2 regions of the Tenacibaculum sp. 47A_GOM-205m genome follow, and region 2 is predicted to be linked to the other one. Evidence: riboswitches for the same ligand, from Rfam matches in the RefSeq annotation. Region 2 holds a riboswitch; the other holds the start of a gene.

Region 1 (8,475 bases), on a different contig from region 2:
TTTATCAGATAAAAAACACTGTTCTTTTTGTAGTCAACCCAACAATTGATGCACTTTTTAAAAAGTGTTAGTTGAAGTTTGGAATAAAAAGCAATAGCTAAATCTACTGCTGTTTTGTTAGTTGTTATATGTTGAATCAAATAAACCGACATATGTAAAGTTAATAAATAGATGGGTTCAGAATAGTTAAGTAGATGTTAAACAGGGAAAAAACGGGGTGTTTTAGGGAAATTAAAAAAGCATTTTACAGTACTGTAAAATGCTTTTTTAATTTTGAGATAAGTTTTAGTTAGCATTCAGTTTAGTGAATATTCCCTTCATAATCAAGTTTTAGGTTTTTCTTATCTCCATCTTTTCTTATCTGAACTTTAAATACTTGTTTAGATTTGCTATTGTCTCTATAGGTAACAAGGTATACGTCTTTGTATATAATCCATCCAGGATATTTATTATTAATAGCTGTTCTAACTGTTTTTGGAAGTAAAACGTTTTTGTAACGTTCAATAGAACTCATAATTTTACCTTTAGAGTCATAAGTAGCAGTAATTAAACCAGATGTTTCATCATTTTTTGATTTAAAGATAACTTCATAAGCTTCAAATTCTTTGTCAAAAATTGGGTCTTCAGTAATATCATACCTAGCAGCTTCATTTTGTAGGTTTACAGTAAATTCAGGAGTGTCTTCACGTTGAACTTCCTTAAGGTAGCTTAAATTTAAAGGTTTGATGGTAACAGGTTCTAAAATAATGTTTTTTTGCACATCATTTTGGGAGTGTGCTAGGTTGGTTAGACCTAGAAGAAATAAACCAAATACTAATTTTTTCATGGTACTAAGTTTTATGGTTAAATAATAAAAGGGGAGAGTGAGTGATAGTTAATTTAAGGGAGTAACAAAATTAAGGACTTAACTTAGACGCGGGTATCAAAATTGTTCTTTTTAATATTAAAAATGATTCATAAAACATTAATAGATCAGATTTAACAGGATTTTAAGGTTGTTTTAGTTTTAATCTCAAATTAAAAGTTCCAGTTTATGATAGGGAGCGAGCTCTTTTCATTTTTATTCCATAAACCAATTTGAATACCTTTTAATGATTTTGTGTTGTTAATTAATCCAATTTGAACACCTTGAAGGTCTTCTGTGTAGTTCAAAACTCCTATTTGGGCTCCATTAGTTAAGTTTTGTTTTTTGTTGTTGTTATTTTGGATTCCAATTTGGATTCCATTGGTGAATTCTGAAACGTTAAATCCTCCAATTTGAGCTCCGTTTAAAGTTTGTGTATGATTTCCAATGAAGCCTCCGCTGAGACCATTTATAACGTAGCTGTCATTTCCTAAAATACTTAATGCCATTCCGTTTTGTTTTTCAATTATATTTCCTATTCCTGCAATTGCTATCCCGTTCATTTTTATGAAATACTGACCAATGAAAGCACCTGAAATACCATTAACTTGAGTTTCTGCTGTTGATCCAGATGATAGATTTATTCCATATACAATTTCTGAAGGTTCTGAATCAAGTTTATTTTCAAATTCTGTTAAACTGGTTGATAAAGGAGATTTAGGTATAAGTGGCAGAAGTATACCAAGACCGGGAATCTCTAATCGTACCCCGAATGTTCTGGTTAGTGTAGAGTCTGTAAAAATTGATTTTGGAAAAGTGCCGATTGATACACCAGTAATATCTGTGTTTTTAGAATGAGTTGTCCAAATAGGGGCTCTAAATTTTCTGCTTTGCGCTTGTGTAGTTAAGCAACAAACTAGCAATAGTAAGCAAATATTTTTCATAATTTATTGATTTTGTTTACGGTAAAATTATTGTGATTAATCAAGTTTTAATTGTTTGATTAGCGGTTTCATAAAAATATTTTTGTGATTATCACAAAATGATTACTTTTAAAAATGTTTCAGAAGGTTTTATTAGAGCGAATAAAAAAAGAGTTAAGAGGCAAATCACTTAACGATACATTGGCTGTTGTTTTACAGATTAGTTATGATGCTGCGCACAGAAGGACGAGTTTAAAAAGCAAGATTTCTTTAGATGAGGCAGTTTTGTTAGCTAAACATTTTAACTTTTCATTAGATACATTATATGGAGAAGTAGTGAAAAATTATGTGTCAGTAGAAAAAACACTTCAAATAAAAGATGAAGATAGTTTGCGAGAATATTTTGATACCTCTTATAATTTATTAGTTGAAACAGCAAAAGATAAAAGTTTTAAAATTTACTATTCAGCAAAAGACATCCCGTTGTTTTATTTAATTGATGACTCGATATTAAGCAGGTTTAAAATATATGTTTGGATGAAGTTGCTGTGTGTAGAATTTAGAAATGTTTGTTTTGATAGTTTCTACCCTAAACTATCTACTATACAATCAGGAAAGCGGCTTGGAGATTTTTACAGCTTTTTGAATGTGTCTGAAATTTGGGATACAACAACTATCAATAGTACGCTAAAGCAGATTTACTTTTATTATGAAGCAGGGCAAATCTCTGCGATTGAAGCAATGAGTCTTTGTAGAGAGTTAAAGGTGTTGTTGAATAGTATTTCTGAAAAGGTTTTAGAAAATAAAGGATTTGAACTTTACTATAATGAACTTTTATTGATGAATAACAATGTACTGGTGTTTAACCAAGAGCAACAGCTTCTATTTGTCCCAAATTCTATGCTTTCATATTTTAAAACAGCAGATAGCGAAACATGTTTAGAAGCTAAAAACTACATGGAGAATCAAATTAAGCATTCGAAACTTTTAAATACTTCTGGAGAAAAAGAGCAAAATAAGTTCTATAATAAAATGATGCAGAAAATTAATGCTCTGATCAGTTTAATAAAAGCAGATAGTATTTTAGATTTTGAATAAAAAAACCTCACCAATTGGCGAGGTTTTACACAACTAAAATCTGAACTAAGATTTTTCTTAGTAAGCATCTTCGTGTACAGCTTTGATGGCTCTACCAGAAGGTTCGTTTTGGTTTTGAAAACTTTTATCCCAAGCTAATGCAGTTGGTGTACTACACGCAATTGAAGGCACAGAAGGCACAGTTAATGCAGCAGCTTCACTAGGAAAATGTTCTTCAAAAATGGTACGATAGTAATATTCTTCTTTTGCTCTTGGTGTTTGAGTAGGGAAACGGTGTGCAGCATTTTCCATCATTTCATCAGTAACCGCAGCCTCAACAACTTCTTTTAAAGTGTCAATCCAGTTGTACCCAACTCCGTCAGAGAATTGTTCTTTTTGTCTCCAAGCAACTTCTTTCGGTAAATAACTTTCAAAAGCCTTACGTAATACCCATTTTTCCATACGTTCACCGTTAATCATTTTATCTTCAGGGTTAATACGCATAGCCACATCCATAAATTCTTTATCTAAGAATGGAACACGTCCCTCAATTCCCCAAGCCATTAAACTTTTGTTAGCACGTAAACAATCATATTGATATAGTTTATCTAATTTACGTACTGTTTCTTTGTGAAATTCTTCAGCATCTGGAGCTTTGTGGAAGTATAAATATCCTCCAAAAAGTTCGTCAGCACCTTCACCTGATAAGACCATTTTTATACCCATTGATTTAATAACACGTGCCATTAAATACATAGGAGTAGAAGCACGAACTGTTGTAATATCGTAGGTTTCTAGGTTGTAAATTACATCTTTTATAGCATCCAATCCTTCTTGAATGGTAAAGGTAATTTCATGGTGAATAGTACCTAAATGTTCTGAAACTTTTTTTGCTGCAGCTAAATCAGGAGATCCATCTAACCCAACAGAAAACGAATGTAGTTGTGGATACCACGCGGCATCTTTGTCGTCAGATTCTACACGCTTCGCCGCATATTTTTTAGCAATTGCAGAGGTAATAGAAGAATCTAATCCTCCAGATAATAAAACTCCGTAAGGTACATCACTCATTAATTGACGATGAACAGCAGCTTCTAAAGCATCACGTACTTCATCAATAGAAGTTTGGTTATCTCTAACAGCTTCATATTCCATCCAGTCACGAGAATACCATCTTTGTAATCCATCTTCACGAGTGTAATAGTGCCCAGGAGGAAATACTTCAATCTTGTTGCAAACTCCTTCTAAAGCTTTTAATTCAGAAGCAACATAAAAGGTTCCATGTTTATCCCACCCCATGTATAAAGGGATAATTCCCATATGATCACGAGCTATTAAATATTCATCAGTCATTGAGTCATATACAGCGAAGCCGAAGATTCCGTTTAGGTCATCTAAAAACTCCACACCTTTTTCTTTGTATAAAGCTAAGATAACCTCACAGTCAGATTGTGTTAAAAACTCGTGTTGTTCTTTAAGTTGTTTTCTAATTTCTTTGTGGTTGTATATCTCTCCATTGGCAGCTAACACAAATCTACGATCATAACTAAATAATGGTTGTTGACCAGAAGCTGGATCAACGATTGCTAATCGCTCATGCGCCATTATTACTTTTTCATCGCTGTAAATTCCACTCCAATCCGGACCTCTATGACGAACTTTCTTAGCCATTTCTAAAATTTGAGGTCTTAGTTTCTCAGATTTCTCTTTCAAATCGAAAGCACATACAATTCCACACATAATTTTTGTTTTTAATTAATTATTGCAATGCAAATAAACTAATGATGTTGTTTTTTGTAAATCGTATATTGTTTATTGGTTTAAAATTTAAACTATAAATTTAAAAAATGTAATTATTTGTAATTGTTTCTTGGGATAAAAGCTGTTATTACTTAGTTTTTTTAGCAATAGATTGATGTGTATAAAGTTAGATTGTAGAAAAATAATAACATAGATTATTATTGTTAAAGTTTATGATTCTTTACTAAGACTAAAATATATTTGCCGCGGTTTTTCTTTTAAGAAAAGAAAATTAAAAGGGAATTAGGTGAAAGTCCTAAACTGTACCCGCAACTGTAAGCTACGTCTATTATAAATAGATACTTATTATTTCTTACACCACTGTTTTTTACGGGAAGGTAGTAATAAGATGTTAGTCAGGAGACCTGCCAAAATTTTATTTGTTGTTATTCTTTCGGGATTAAAAGGATTAACAATAATACACGCAAGTATTTAAAATGTATAATACTTGAAAGTGTTTTTTATTTTCTGAAATTTTAAATTAATTATAAAGATGATACGTATTTACGGTATTGCATTGTTATGTCTGTTTATGACATTTTTTTCTTGTTCAAGTGATTCAATAAAACATGAACCAACTCCAATTTATGATAACTCTTTTATAGTAGGATATGAAGGTGATAAAACAGTAATAGGGCATTTAGATGAAGACCAGGTTTTTACATCTAGTGTTTTTGAGTCGTTAAATAAAAACACAATATCTTTTTCAGAATATGAAAATAAATTGTTTGCTGTGTCACAATCAGGTCCTGATTATGTTACAAAGTTTAATTTACAGAATTTAGCTGTAGAAAAAGTAGTAACAACTTCTGCGGTAACTGATCCTTCATATTTAACAATGTTTTCTGAAACTGAAGGATTGATGATTTCAACTGCAGGGAGTGGAAGAAGTAAAACATACAGCTTGTCATTTTTTAATATTAATGAAGGAGTAAAAGATAGAATAGAAGGAATCTCTGATAAAGTACTGTTTTCGAAGTCAGGTCTTTTAGTAGATGGAGAAAATGTATTGATTGCTGATGATAAAGAGTTGAAAGTGTTAAATACGAAAGATAAGTCTTTAACAACTGCAGTAATATTTGAAGATGTTATTTCAGGAATCCTAAAAGATAAAAACAACAAAATTTGGGTTGGAATCGAAAAAAGAGTAGGAGAAAAAGCACAATTTGTAAGTCTATCGAATGATTATTCTGTGGCAGAAACAATCACTCTAGATGTGGTTAATTTATACAAAACAAGTATGCTTACAATGGATTTTTCTAGTAATACTATTTATTGGGTGGAGGTAAACACAGGTTCAATTCATCGTTTTAATATGAAGAGTAAAGAAGCTGCAGAATTTGTAAACCCGATGACAGATGGAGTAATGCTTACCACCATAGTAAGAGAGCATCCCACAACAGGAAAAATATATGTTTTAGGGGCAGAAGACTTTTTTGATACAGATAAAAGTATTTTAGTAATTTATAATGAAGATGCTTCTGTTTTTAAAACTGTAAAAGGAGTAGGAAACTCGCCAATAGATATATTTTTTTCTAAAGAAGATTTTTCAATTAACTAATTTGCTTTTTGTTGCGAGTAAATTTTTTAATCTAAAAAAATTTGTCAATTCAAAATCACTTTATACATTTGTACCATAATGATGAATCAACAATTAAATAACTGGTGGTGGAAAACTCATAACTTACGTTAGTGAGACCATCTTGTTATATCTATAATACAACGAAAAGGCTTATCTCATGATAAGCCTTTTTTGTTTTTATACATCAAACTAAAATGAAAAAAATAAAATTTAAAACGATAGCAAAAAAACAATTGGCAGATATGGTTACGCCAGTAAGTTTGTACTTGAAAATTAGAGATAAGTATGCGAATAGTTTACTGTTAGAAAGTTCAGACTATCATAGTAAAGAAAATAGCTATTCATTTTTATGTATAGAACCTTTAGTAACTATCAAAGCTGAAAATGATGAGTTGTTATTGTCTTATCAAAAAGAAGAATTGAAAAAAGAACCGATTCAAAGAGATTTTTACCAAAAGTTTGATACATATAGTAATTTAATAGATGTTGATTGTTCAGAAGAAATCAAATCATTCAATGGGTTGTATGGTTATACCACATTTGATGCTGTTCAGTATTTTGAAACCATACAAATTAATTCTAAAAAAGCACCATCTAACATTCCGTTATTACAATACAGTTTTTTTCGATTTATAGTAGCAATCAATCATTTTAAAAACGAAATGATTTTGATAGAAAATATTCCTGAAGGAGAAGAGTCTCGATTATCAGAAATTGAAAACTTGGTAAATTCTCAGTCGTTTGCTAAATACAATTTCACTTTTCAAGGAGAAGAAACTTCAAATATTACAGATGAAGAATTTAAGCAGAGTGTAACCAAAGCAAAAGAACACTGTAAAAGAGGGGATGTCTTTCAATTAGTACTATCGCGCCAATTTCAGCAACAGTTTAAAGGAGATGAATTTAATGTGTACAGAGCATTACGTTCTATAAATCCTTCACCTTATTTATTCTATTTTGATTACGGAAGTTTTAAGTTGATGGGGTCTTCACCTGAAGCGCAAATTAAAATAAACGAAGGTCAGGCGATTATTAACCCAATTGCGGGAACTTTTAGAAGAACAGGTGATGATGAAAAAGATAGAGATTTGGCTAAAGAATTGGCGAACGATCCAAAGGAAAATGCAGAACATGTAATGTTAGTTGATTTAGCGCGAAACGATTTAAGTAAACATGCTACTAATGTAACAGTTGAAACCTATAAAGAAGTACAGTATTTTAGTCATGTAATTCATTTAGTTTCTACAGTAACAGGAAAAATTACAGGAAATCCGATAGAAATTGTAGGAGATACTTTTCCTGCAGGGACTTTGAGTGGAGCACCAAAATATAAAGCAATGGAATTAATTGATAGGTATGAAAATCAAACCCGCGGATTTTATGGTGGATGTGTTGGTTTTATAGGGTTAAATGGAAACGTAAACCAAGCTATAGCAATTCGTTCTTTTGTAAGTAAAAATAATACGTTGTATTACCAAGCAGGAGCGGGAATCGTTATCAACTCAAAAGAAGAAAACGAATTACAAGAAGTAAATAACAAATTGGCAGCATTAAAAAAAGCATTAGTGTTAGCAGAAGAAATATAAATTAGTTTTTAGCTGTTAGATTTTTGCTAATAGCCAAGAGCCAAAAACTAAAACATATGAACATATTAATATTAGATAATTACGACTCGTTTACCTATAATTTGGTGCATTATGTAGAAGATATTACTGGAAAGTTGCCTGATGTGTATCGTAACGATGAAATTTCTTTGGAAGAGATTAAAACTTATGATGCTATTATTTTATCTCCGGGACCAGGAATTCCAGATGAAGCGGGTATCTTAAAAGAAACCATAAAAACATATGCAGGTAAAATCCCAATTTTTGGAGTGTGTTTAGGGCTGCAAGCAATTACTGAAGTTTTTGGAGGTGAGTTAGAAAACTTAAGCGAAGTTTTTCATGGGGTAGCTACTGAAATGAAAGTGACTAAAAAAGACACTACAACCTTTATAGGTATTCCAGAAACATTTGAAGCAGCACGCTATCATTCTTGGATTGCCTCTCATAACAATTTCCCAGAGGAATTAGAAATAACAGCAATTGATGAAGATGGAAGTGTCATGGCGTTACGTCATAAAGAATTTGCAATTGAAGCAGTACAGTTTCATCCAGAAAGTATTTTAACTCCAGAAGGGAAAAAAATGATTCAGAATTTTATAGAAAGTGTAAATAAATAATGTCATTTCGAGCGAAGCAAGAAATTTG
Region 2 (8,475 bases):
AAGTTGTGGTAACGTCAATATCAGCTTGACCATAGCATATACCTTTGGCGATATTTGGAGTTGTATGTCGTACTAAAATAACTTCCATAAAGCGAGTAGACTTAGATAAAAAACAATTTCAGATACTTGTTGCAAAGCACCCGCACAATCTCCTGTTTGACCTCCAATCCATTTTTTAAAGAAATGCCCCATATACAAATAGATAAGTAGTAATGGGAGCAACACCAAAAATATCATTGGCTTTTGAAAGAAAAATAAGGGAACTATTCCAAAAATAGCTGATATAAGTAGCGATTTACCACTCATTTGTTTGGTTGTTGGCTTTATTTTAGAGCTGTCAATATCTCTTACATATTCATGTGTATACAATAATACAGTTGCAATAAATCGGCTAATACTGTGCCCTGAGATAATTACTAAAATTAAATTAACGGATAGGCTTTGTAAATGATATAGAGCTAAAAACTTTATAGCTAGGATAAAGACCAAACCACTAACTCCAAAAGTTCCAAGTCTGGAATCTTTCATGATGGTTAAAATCTTTTCTTTGGTCCATCCACCACCAAAACCATCGCATACATCGGCAAATCCATCTTCATGAAAAGCCCCTGTAATCCAAATAGAACTAATCATGCTTATTAAAATAGCAATATCTGTAGAAAAAATATAAGCGGAAGCGAAATAGGCGAGTGCAGCAATGCTTCCAACTACAATTCCTACTAAAGAAAAATAACGACTGCTCTTATTGAGTATTTCAGGTGAGTGATTTACCCATTTAGGACACGGAATTCGTGTGAAAAATAGTACAGCAGTTAAAAAATAATGGATTTGTCTTTTTATCATAACTAGGCCTCGCTAACATTGGCACTTTTAAAAGTAGCCATTTCGTTTAAAAAGTTTACACTTGATTGAATAATAGGAAATGCAACTGCACAACCTGTACCTTCGCCTAAACGTAAACCTAAATTTAAAAGCGGTTCAGCATTTAAAAATTCTAACATTTTTTGATGACCTTGCTCTCCTGAATTATGACAGAAAATACAATAGTCTAGAATATTAGAATCCATTGCATGAGCTGCTAATAGGGCAGAAGTAACAATAAAACCATCAATAAGTAAGGTCATTTTTAAAGAAGCGGCTTCTAACATAGCACCACACATCATTACAATTTCAAATCCGCCAAAAGCAGTTAGGGCTTCCGTAGGTGTTGAAATAGAATCGGCATGTAACTTATAAACCTCACGTAATGTGTCGATTTTTGTTTGTAGTCCTTTATCATCAACTCCAGTACCTCTACCAACACATTTTTCAATAGGTGTATTAGTAAAATAACTCATTAATAAAGCTCCAGATGAAGTGTTACCAATTCCCATTTCGCCAAAACCGACAATATTGGAACCTTCACTATATACTTTTCTTACCAATTTTCTTCCTTTTTCCAAAGCTTCTTGACAGTGTTCTAGCGTCATGGCTTTAGTAGTACTATAATCTTGAGTTCCTTTAGCTACTTTAGCATCGGTGAGTTGAGGATGTGCTTCAAAATCAGTATTTACACCAGCATCTACAATGTTTAAAAGAATATTATTTTGTTTACAAAATACATTGATGGCAGCACCTCCTTGTAAAAAGTTAAATACCATCTGTTGCGTAACCTCTTGTGGGTATGGACTCACTTTTCCTGTAGTTGCAATTCCATGATCTCCTGCAAAAACCATAATAGTTGGTTTGGACAGTACAGGGTTAGTTGTATTTTGAATTAAACCAATTTGTAAGGCAATTTTTTCTAAACCGCCTAAAGCACCAATAGGTTTGGTTTTAAAGTTAATTTCTTCTTGAAGCTCGTTTTGTAATTCTTTTGATAAGGGAGTTATAGTTGTTGTCATGTGTTATTTTAAAGTTAAAGGAAGTCCAGATACCATAAAAGTAGCTTTGTCAGCCAATTTTGCTATGTGTTGATTCGTCCAACCTTGTAGTTGTGTAAATTTTCTTCCAGATTCAGAATTAGCGTGTAATCCCATACCAATTTCATTAGAAATGATGATAATATTGGCGTCAATTTCAACCAATTTGTTTATTTCTTCTTTGGCGATTTCTAGTGCTTTTTCAATATCATATTTTGTATCTACAAAGAAGTTTGTTAGCCACAGCGTTACACAATCGATAACCACAGTTTGTTTTTCAGAAATTACTTTACTTAACCATTTTTCTTCTTCAACAGTGGTCCAACGTTCATCTCTATCAGAAATATGCCTGTCAACTCGTTGTTGAAAATCTTCATCCCAAATACGAGAAGTTGCTAGGTAAATAGGGGTTTCAGATAAAGATTCTGCTAGTTTTTGAGCATAGCTACTTTTACCTGAGCGTTCACCTCCTGAGATATAATATATCATGAAATCGCATTTTATTTTGACACAAAGATTGGAAAGATTTTTAATAAAAAACAAATTAAAATAGAGAACTGTTTATTTTTGCTGAACTAAAACTACGAATTATGACAGTATCTTCTTTTATGCCAGCAGTAACTCAGATGATTTATGATATGGGGTTACAAGATTATTTAAACGGAATTACTTTTGAGTGTCCTGAAGTGGCTTTAAAAGAAAAAGAAGTGGCTGTTCGATATAAGTTGGAAGGAAAAGTGCTAACGAGTAAAGAAATAACGGCTATTTTTTCAAAAACAAAGGCGGAAGGAAAAACCTTGTATTATGTAGATGAGCCTGTTTTAGAAAGTATAGCACCCGATATTGTTTTTACACAAGATGTGTGTGATGTTTGCCAAATAGATACGGAGTCTGTGGCAAAATCAGCTTATAAATTACCTAAGGTTCCCGAGTTAATTTCTATAACACCAAACTCTTTAGAAGACGTTTTTGATAATGCATTAACCATTGCAAAAGCTATGAAGCAAGAAGCAATAGGAGAGGCGTATGTGAAGGGATTAAAAAAACGTATATATGACATTGTAGATGTGCAACGTGAGCATAAAATACAGTCTAAAAGTGTAATGCTGTTAGAGTGGATTGATCCGTTGTTTAATTGCGGACATTGGATTCCTCATCAAATAGGATATGCTGGTGGAATCGATTTATTGTCACATCCATCAGGAGATAGCATCGTTATTTCTTGGGATAAAATTGTAAAGTATGATCCAGAGGTGTTAATTATTGCTCCTTGTGGATATGGAATCGATAGAACACTAGAAGACATGAAGTTTTTAGAAGAAAGAGAAGAATGGAAGTCTTTGAGAGCTGTAAAAAACAAACAAGTATACATTGCTGACTTTGCTATGTTTACGCAATCTTCTGCGGGTACTTTAGTAGAAGGAGTCGAGTGTTTAGCAAAAATGATTCATCCAGATTATTATACACTACCAGAGAACTTAAAAACAAAATTCGCAAAATATCATGATTTGATGGTTGCTAATTTGTAAGAATACTATACATTTGCCGTGATTTTTGGTTTTTCTTTAATCATCTATTAAAGAGAATTAAAAGGGAATTCGGTGCAAAACCGAAGCTGTTCCCGCAACTGTAAGCTATTAAGCTTGTAACAATTACTCAAACCACTGTTTTTTAATGGGAAGGTATGTTACAAGACGCAAGCCAGGAGACCTGCCAATTATTATAATTTAATTAAAGCTTTCGGGATAAAAGTTTGGTAGAATATGGCTAAAAAAGTAATTACATTTTTTTCTTTTTTTTATGTGGTTGTTCTGGTAGGGCAAAACGATACAATTTCTTATCGATTGGATGAAGTAATCATCAATGCTACAAAAAAATTAAAAGAAAACTCCATAGGTCAGCATGTGGTAAGTCTTTCAGATTCTGTGTTAACACGAAATATTGAATCTTTTACTGATTTAATAAGATATAATTCATCAATTTATTTAAAGGAGTACGGAAAAGGAGGAACAAGTTCTGTAAGCTTTAGAGGCACAAGTGCTTCCAATACAGCTGTTGTATGGAATGGAATCAACATTAACTCTATAAACAATGGGCAAACAGGTTTTAATTCTTTAACAGTAAGTCTAAATGATGCTATTGATGTAAGAAAAGGAGGAGGGAGTATTGAATACGGTTCAGGTGCAATAGGAGGAACTGTACATTTAAATGATGTTTTAAATTACACGGAAGGATTTAATGTAAAAAATCAATTTGTAATTACAGGGGGAAGTTATAATACATTTAATTCATTTTTTAAATCAAAAATATCCAATTCAAAATATAGCATAGCTATAGGAGTTTCTAGAAATTCTTCAGAAAATGATTTTAAATTGTTTGATACAGAGTATAGGAATACTAATGGAGCTTATGAAAACTATGGAATTAACTTAGGTTTTGGGTATAAGTTCAATAATCAATCTGAATTAAAGTTTTATAGTACAAGCTTTTCTGGTGAGCGTCATTTCTCAGGAACATTACCTAATCCAACATCTGCAAGAGAAAAATATATAGACTCTAACCAAAGAAACTTATTGGTGTATGGTTTTGAAAAGGGTAGAATAGGACATGAAGTCAAGTTAGCATATTTAACACAGAAGTATCAATATTTCTCTAATAAGTTTTCTGATAATTTTAATTATGGAAAATCGAGAAGAGTAATAGCGTCGTACAACCTGAATTATAAACTTCCTAGAATTAAAGCAAAGATTTCGTCTTTTTCAGAGTATGAATCTGCTTTTGGTAGTACAGATGTAATTAAAGAGAAAAATAGAAAACAATTTTCTCAGTACCTTGTTTATACACAAGATATACATAAAAATGTTTCCTTTAATGTTAAGTTAAGAAAGGATTTTAATTCAGATTATAAGGTTCCGTTTGTTTATGCTGCAGGGATAAAAGCAACTCCTATTTCAAAATGGTATGTAAGAGTCAACGGATCTAAAAATTATAGAGTACCAACATATAATGACTTGTTTTGGCCAGGACAAGGAAATGAAAATTTGATTCCAGAAACATCTATTCAAAGTGAGGTAGGATTAGGGTACTCAAATAAAGGTTTAATCATTGATGTAGGGGCTTATTTGATTAATACAGACGATAAGATAGTCTGGACACCTTCTGGTGATTCAAGCAGACCTGGTGTTTGGGTTCCCATCAATTTAAATGAAACCCAGAATAAAGGTATAGAGGCTAGTTTAAGTTATAAAATTGATTTAGGAGAATATAAATTTAATGCAAGTTCTAATTATTCTTATGCTTTAGCCAAAGATAGTGAGACAGATAAGTATTTAACTTTTGTGCCTAAACATTTATTAAATAGTAATTTATCGGTAAACTATAAAAAAGCCAACCTTTTCGTTCAGTCACTTTTTAATGGAGAAGTGTATACTACAGAAGACAATTCTGATGATTTTATTGTTCCTAGTTTTTTTATAGTTAATGTGGGAGCAGAATATAAATTATATCAGAAGAAACAAAATGAGCTATTATTAGGAGTCAAAATAAATAATCTATTAGGAGAAAAATATATGGTTATGCCAAGGAGACCCATGCCACAAAGAAATTTTAACATAAATATCAATTATAAATTTTAACAAATGAAAATAACTAAATTATTAGGATTATTATTCTTAGGAGGTATCCTTTTTACATCATGTAGCGATGATTCAAGTTCAAGTTTACCTAAAGGAGATTATGAAAATGGAATTTTGATAAGTGGAGAAGGTACTACAGCTGTTTCAGGATCTGTTTCTTTTGTATCTAATGATTTATCAATTGTAGAAAATACAATTTATAAAAAAGTAAATAATGCTGAGTTTGGAGAGTATGTTCAGTCTATTGCATTTGATAATGATAGAGCTTATATCGTTGCAGATAACCAAAACACTGTAACAGTAGTAGATAGATATACTTTTGATAAAGCAGGAGTTATTACAACAGGTTTATCAAAACCAAGGTATATGACCGTAGTAGGAAATAAAGGTTATGTAACTAACTGGGGAGCTACAGATAATGATAATGATGATTTTGTTGCAATTGTAGACTTAAACTCTTTAGAAGTAGAAGGAAAAGTAGACGTAGCTTTAGGACCAGAAAGAATTATTGCTAAAAATGGAAAATTATATGTTTCTCATTTAGGAGCATTCGGAACAAATAATAAAGTAGTTGTAATTGATATTGCTACAAAGTCAGTAGTAAAAGAAATAACAGTTAAAGATAACCCAGATGAGTTATATGTAGATAGTTCAGGTAAGTTAGTAGTTTTATCTCAAGGAAAAACTATTTATGATGAGAATTGGAATGTAGTAGGACATACATTAGCAGCTATTTCTTTTATAAATACAGCTAGTAACGAGGTTGATTCAGAATTAGTTTTCAATGAAGGAGAGCACCCTTCTCAAATGGTTTTAGATGGTAATAATGTTTATTATAGTTTAGGAAATAACATTTATAAAACGGATGTAAATGCTACTACTTTACCAACATCTGAATTATTAACTACAGATGCAGGATACCTTTATGGTTTAGGTGTAAGAAACAACGAAGTTTTTGTATTAGATGCTAGCTTTTCGGGTAATAGTAAATTAGATATTTACGATTTATCAGCAAAAACTAAAAAAGATACTAAAGAAGTTGCCTTAGGAGCTTCAAAAATTTATTTTAATTAAGTCGTCCCCAGAAAATAGGGAAATATTGCTATGAGTGAGCTCACCAATTTGGTGAGCTTATTTTTTATAAAAACTTTTCTTGTATTTCTTTAGAAGGTATCATACAGGCCTCCTTTTTTCCAAACCACTTGTAACGATTTTTAGCAATGTAATCGTATACAATATTTCTAAGCCTTTCAGGAAGAACCCAAAAAACTTGGGTTAACTTCCAAATTCCGCCAAAATCATTCATAATTTTTAAAGCAGCAGAAGATTTTATATAGTAAGCAACAGAAGGTTCATATAAAATAATAGAATCTATTTTTGAGGTATCAACACCTAAATATTTAGTAATTTCCTTTCCTATGTCAGATTGAAGAGAGGTGAAAACAAACTGATTTTTAGTGTCATGTTTTATAACTTTTAGCACACTATCGTTGCAAAAATTACAGATGCCATCAAATAAAATTACTTTTTTATTACTAGGTAAATTATTCATATTTAATTTTTTATAAAAAATTAAGTGCTAATTTGTAACATTATTCAAAAGTAAGCGTCTTGTAAGAAAGTAAATAGTGTTTTAACAATAATTTAGATGTAATTATGTAAATCAGTATGTACTTTTATTTAAAAATTAACTAAAACTATGATTCGAATAGAAAATCTTCACAAATCTTATCCTATAGGAAAAGACTCTCTTCATGTTTTAAAGGGTTTGAATTTACATATTAAAGAAGGAGAATTTGTGTCTATTATGGGATCTTCAGGTTCTGGTAAGTCTACCTTATTAAATATCGTAGGGTTGTTAGATACACATGATGAAGGAAAATACTACTTAAACGGACAGTTAATTGAAAACCTAAATGAAAAGAAGGCAGCAGTATTGCGTAATAAGTTTTTAGGTTTTGTTTTTCAGTCGTTTAACCTAATTTCTTATAAAACAGCTTTAGAAAACGTTGCGTTACCATTGTATTATAAAGGTATAGGAAGAAAAGAACGTTTAGAAATAGCTATGGAATATCTTGAAAAGGTTGGTTTAAAAGACTGGGCTAATCATTTACCAAATGAACTTTCAGGAGGACAAAAACAACGTGTAGCTATAGCAAGAGCATTGGCAACAAAACCTAAAGTAGTTTTAGCTGATGAGCCGACAGGAGCATTAGATTCTACAACAACCGATTCTGTAATGGATTTGTTAACAGAGATTAACAATGAAGGTATGACGGTTTTTGTAATTACACACGAGGAAGAAGTAGCTGCGCAAACTAATCGAGTTGTTCGTTTAAAAGATGGAGTTATCATTAGTGATGAATTAACAGAAATGGCAACCAAAGTAGAAAACTCTAAAGCGGTATAATATGTTTGATATAGATCGTTGGAGGGAAATATTTCAAAGTATTAGCAAAAACAAACTTCGTTCTGTTTTATCAGGGTTTACTGTCGCTTTTGCCATTTTACTTTTTACCTTATTATTTGGAATTGTATCAGGGTTACAGAATCAGTTTAAAACTGCTTTTGCTGATGATGCAACCAATGCAATGTTTGTAAGAGTATGGAAAACCTCAAAACCTTATAAAGGCTTACAAACAGGAAGAAGAATACAGCTAAAGAATAAAGATTTTGATTATGTTAAAGAGGAGTATGAAGATAAAATCCAACATTTAACAGCACGAATATTTAAGAGTGTAAATATTACGTATAAAAACAATCAAAATAGCTACCAATTACGAGCAGTGCATCCAGATCATCAGTTTTTAGAAAAAACAATTATTGATGAAGGAAGATATATTAACGAGTTAGATTTAAAAAATAACGCAAAAGTTATCGTGATAGGTCGTCTTGTTAAACAAGACTTATTTGGAGAAAAACCTGCGTTGGGAAAAAGA

The links. A riboswitch is a leader RNA that binds a small molecule or an ion and turns the genes downstream of it on or off. The one in region 2 is predicted to bind cobalamin.
Region 1: it holds a riboswitch for cobalamin, as region 2 does, so the genes downstream of both, N534_RS0100415 (hypothetical protein) here and N534_RS0107415 (TonB-dependent receptor domain-containing protein) in region 2, are expected to answer to the same signal.

What each region holds. Positions count from the first base shown of each region.
Region 1 is NZ_JADN01000003.1:74,052-82,526, forward strand. Features, by position in the region: gene N534_RS0100390 (AraC family transcriptional regulator) at 1-152, opposite strand, end outside; gene N534_RS0100395 (hypothetical protein) at 302-826, opposite strand; gene N534_RS0100400 (LA_2272 family surface repeat-containing protein) at 1,018-1,788, opposite strand; gene N534_RS0100405 (hypothetical protein) at 1,903-2,865, shown strand; gene asnB (asparagine synthase B) at 2,923-4,584, opposite strand; cobalamin riboswitch at 4,835-5,032, shown strand; gene N534_RS0100415 (hypothetical protein) at 5,138-6,205, shown strand; gene N534_RS0100420 (anthranilate synthase component I family protein) at 6,421-7,812, shown strand; gene N534_RS0100425 (aminodeoxychorismate/anthranilate synthase component II) at 7,869-8,447, shown strand.
Region 2 is NZ_JADN01000007.1:92,758-101,232, forward strand. Features, by position in the region: gene cobC (alpha-ribazole phosphatase family protein) at 1-88, opposite strand, end outside; gene N534_RS0107395 (adenosylcobinamide-GDP ribazoletransferase) at 73-843, opposite strand; gene cobT (nicotinate-nucleotide--dimethylbenzimidazole phosphoribosyltransferase) at 846-1,883, opposite strand; gene N534_RS0107405 (bifunctional adenosylcobinamide kinase/adenosylcobinamide-phosphate guanylyltransferase) at 1,887-2,390, opposite strand; gene N534_RS0107410 (ABC transporter substrate-binding protein) at 2,492-3,430, shown strand; cobalamin riboswitch at 3,440-3,634, shown strand; gene N534_RS0107415 (TonB-dependent receptor domain-containing protein) at 3,665-5,536, shown strand; gene N534_RS0107420 (YncE family protein) at 5,540-6,610, shown strand; gene N534_RS0107425 (thiol-disulfide oxidoreductase DCC family protein) at 6,675-7,088, opposite strand; gene N534_RS0107430 (ABC transporter ATP-binding protein) at 7,236-7,946, shown strand; gene N534_RS0107435 (ABC transporter permease) at 7,948-8,475, shown strand, end outside.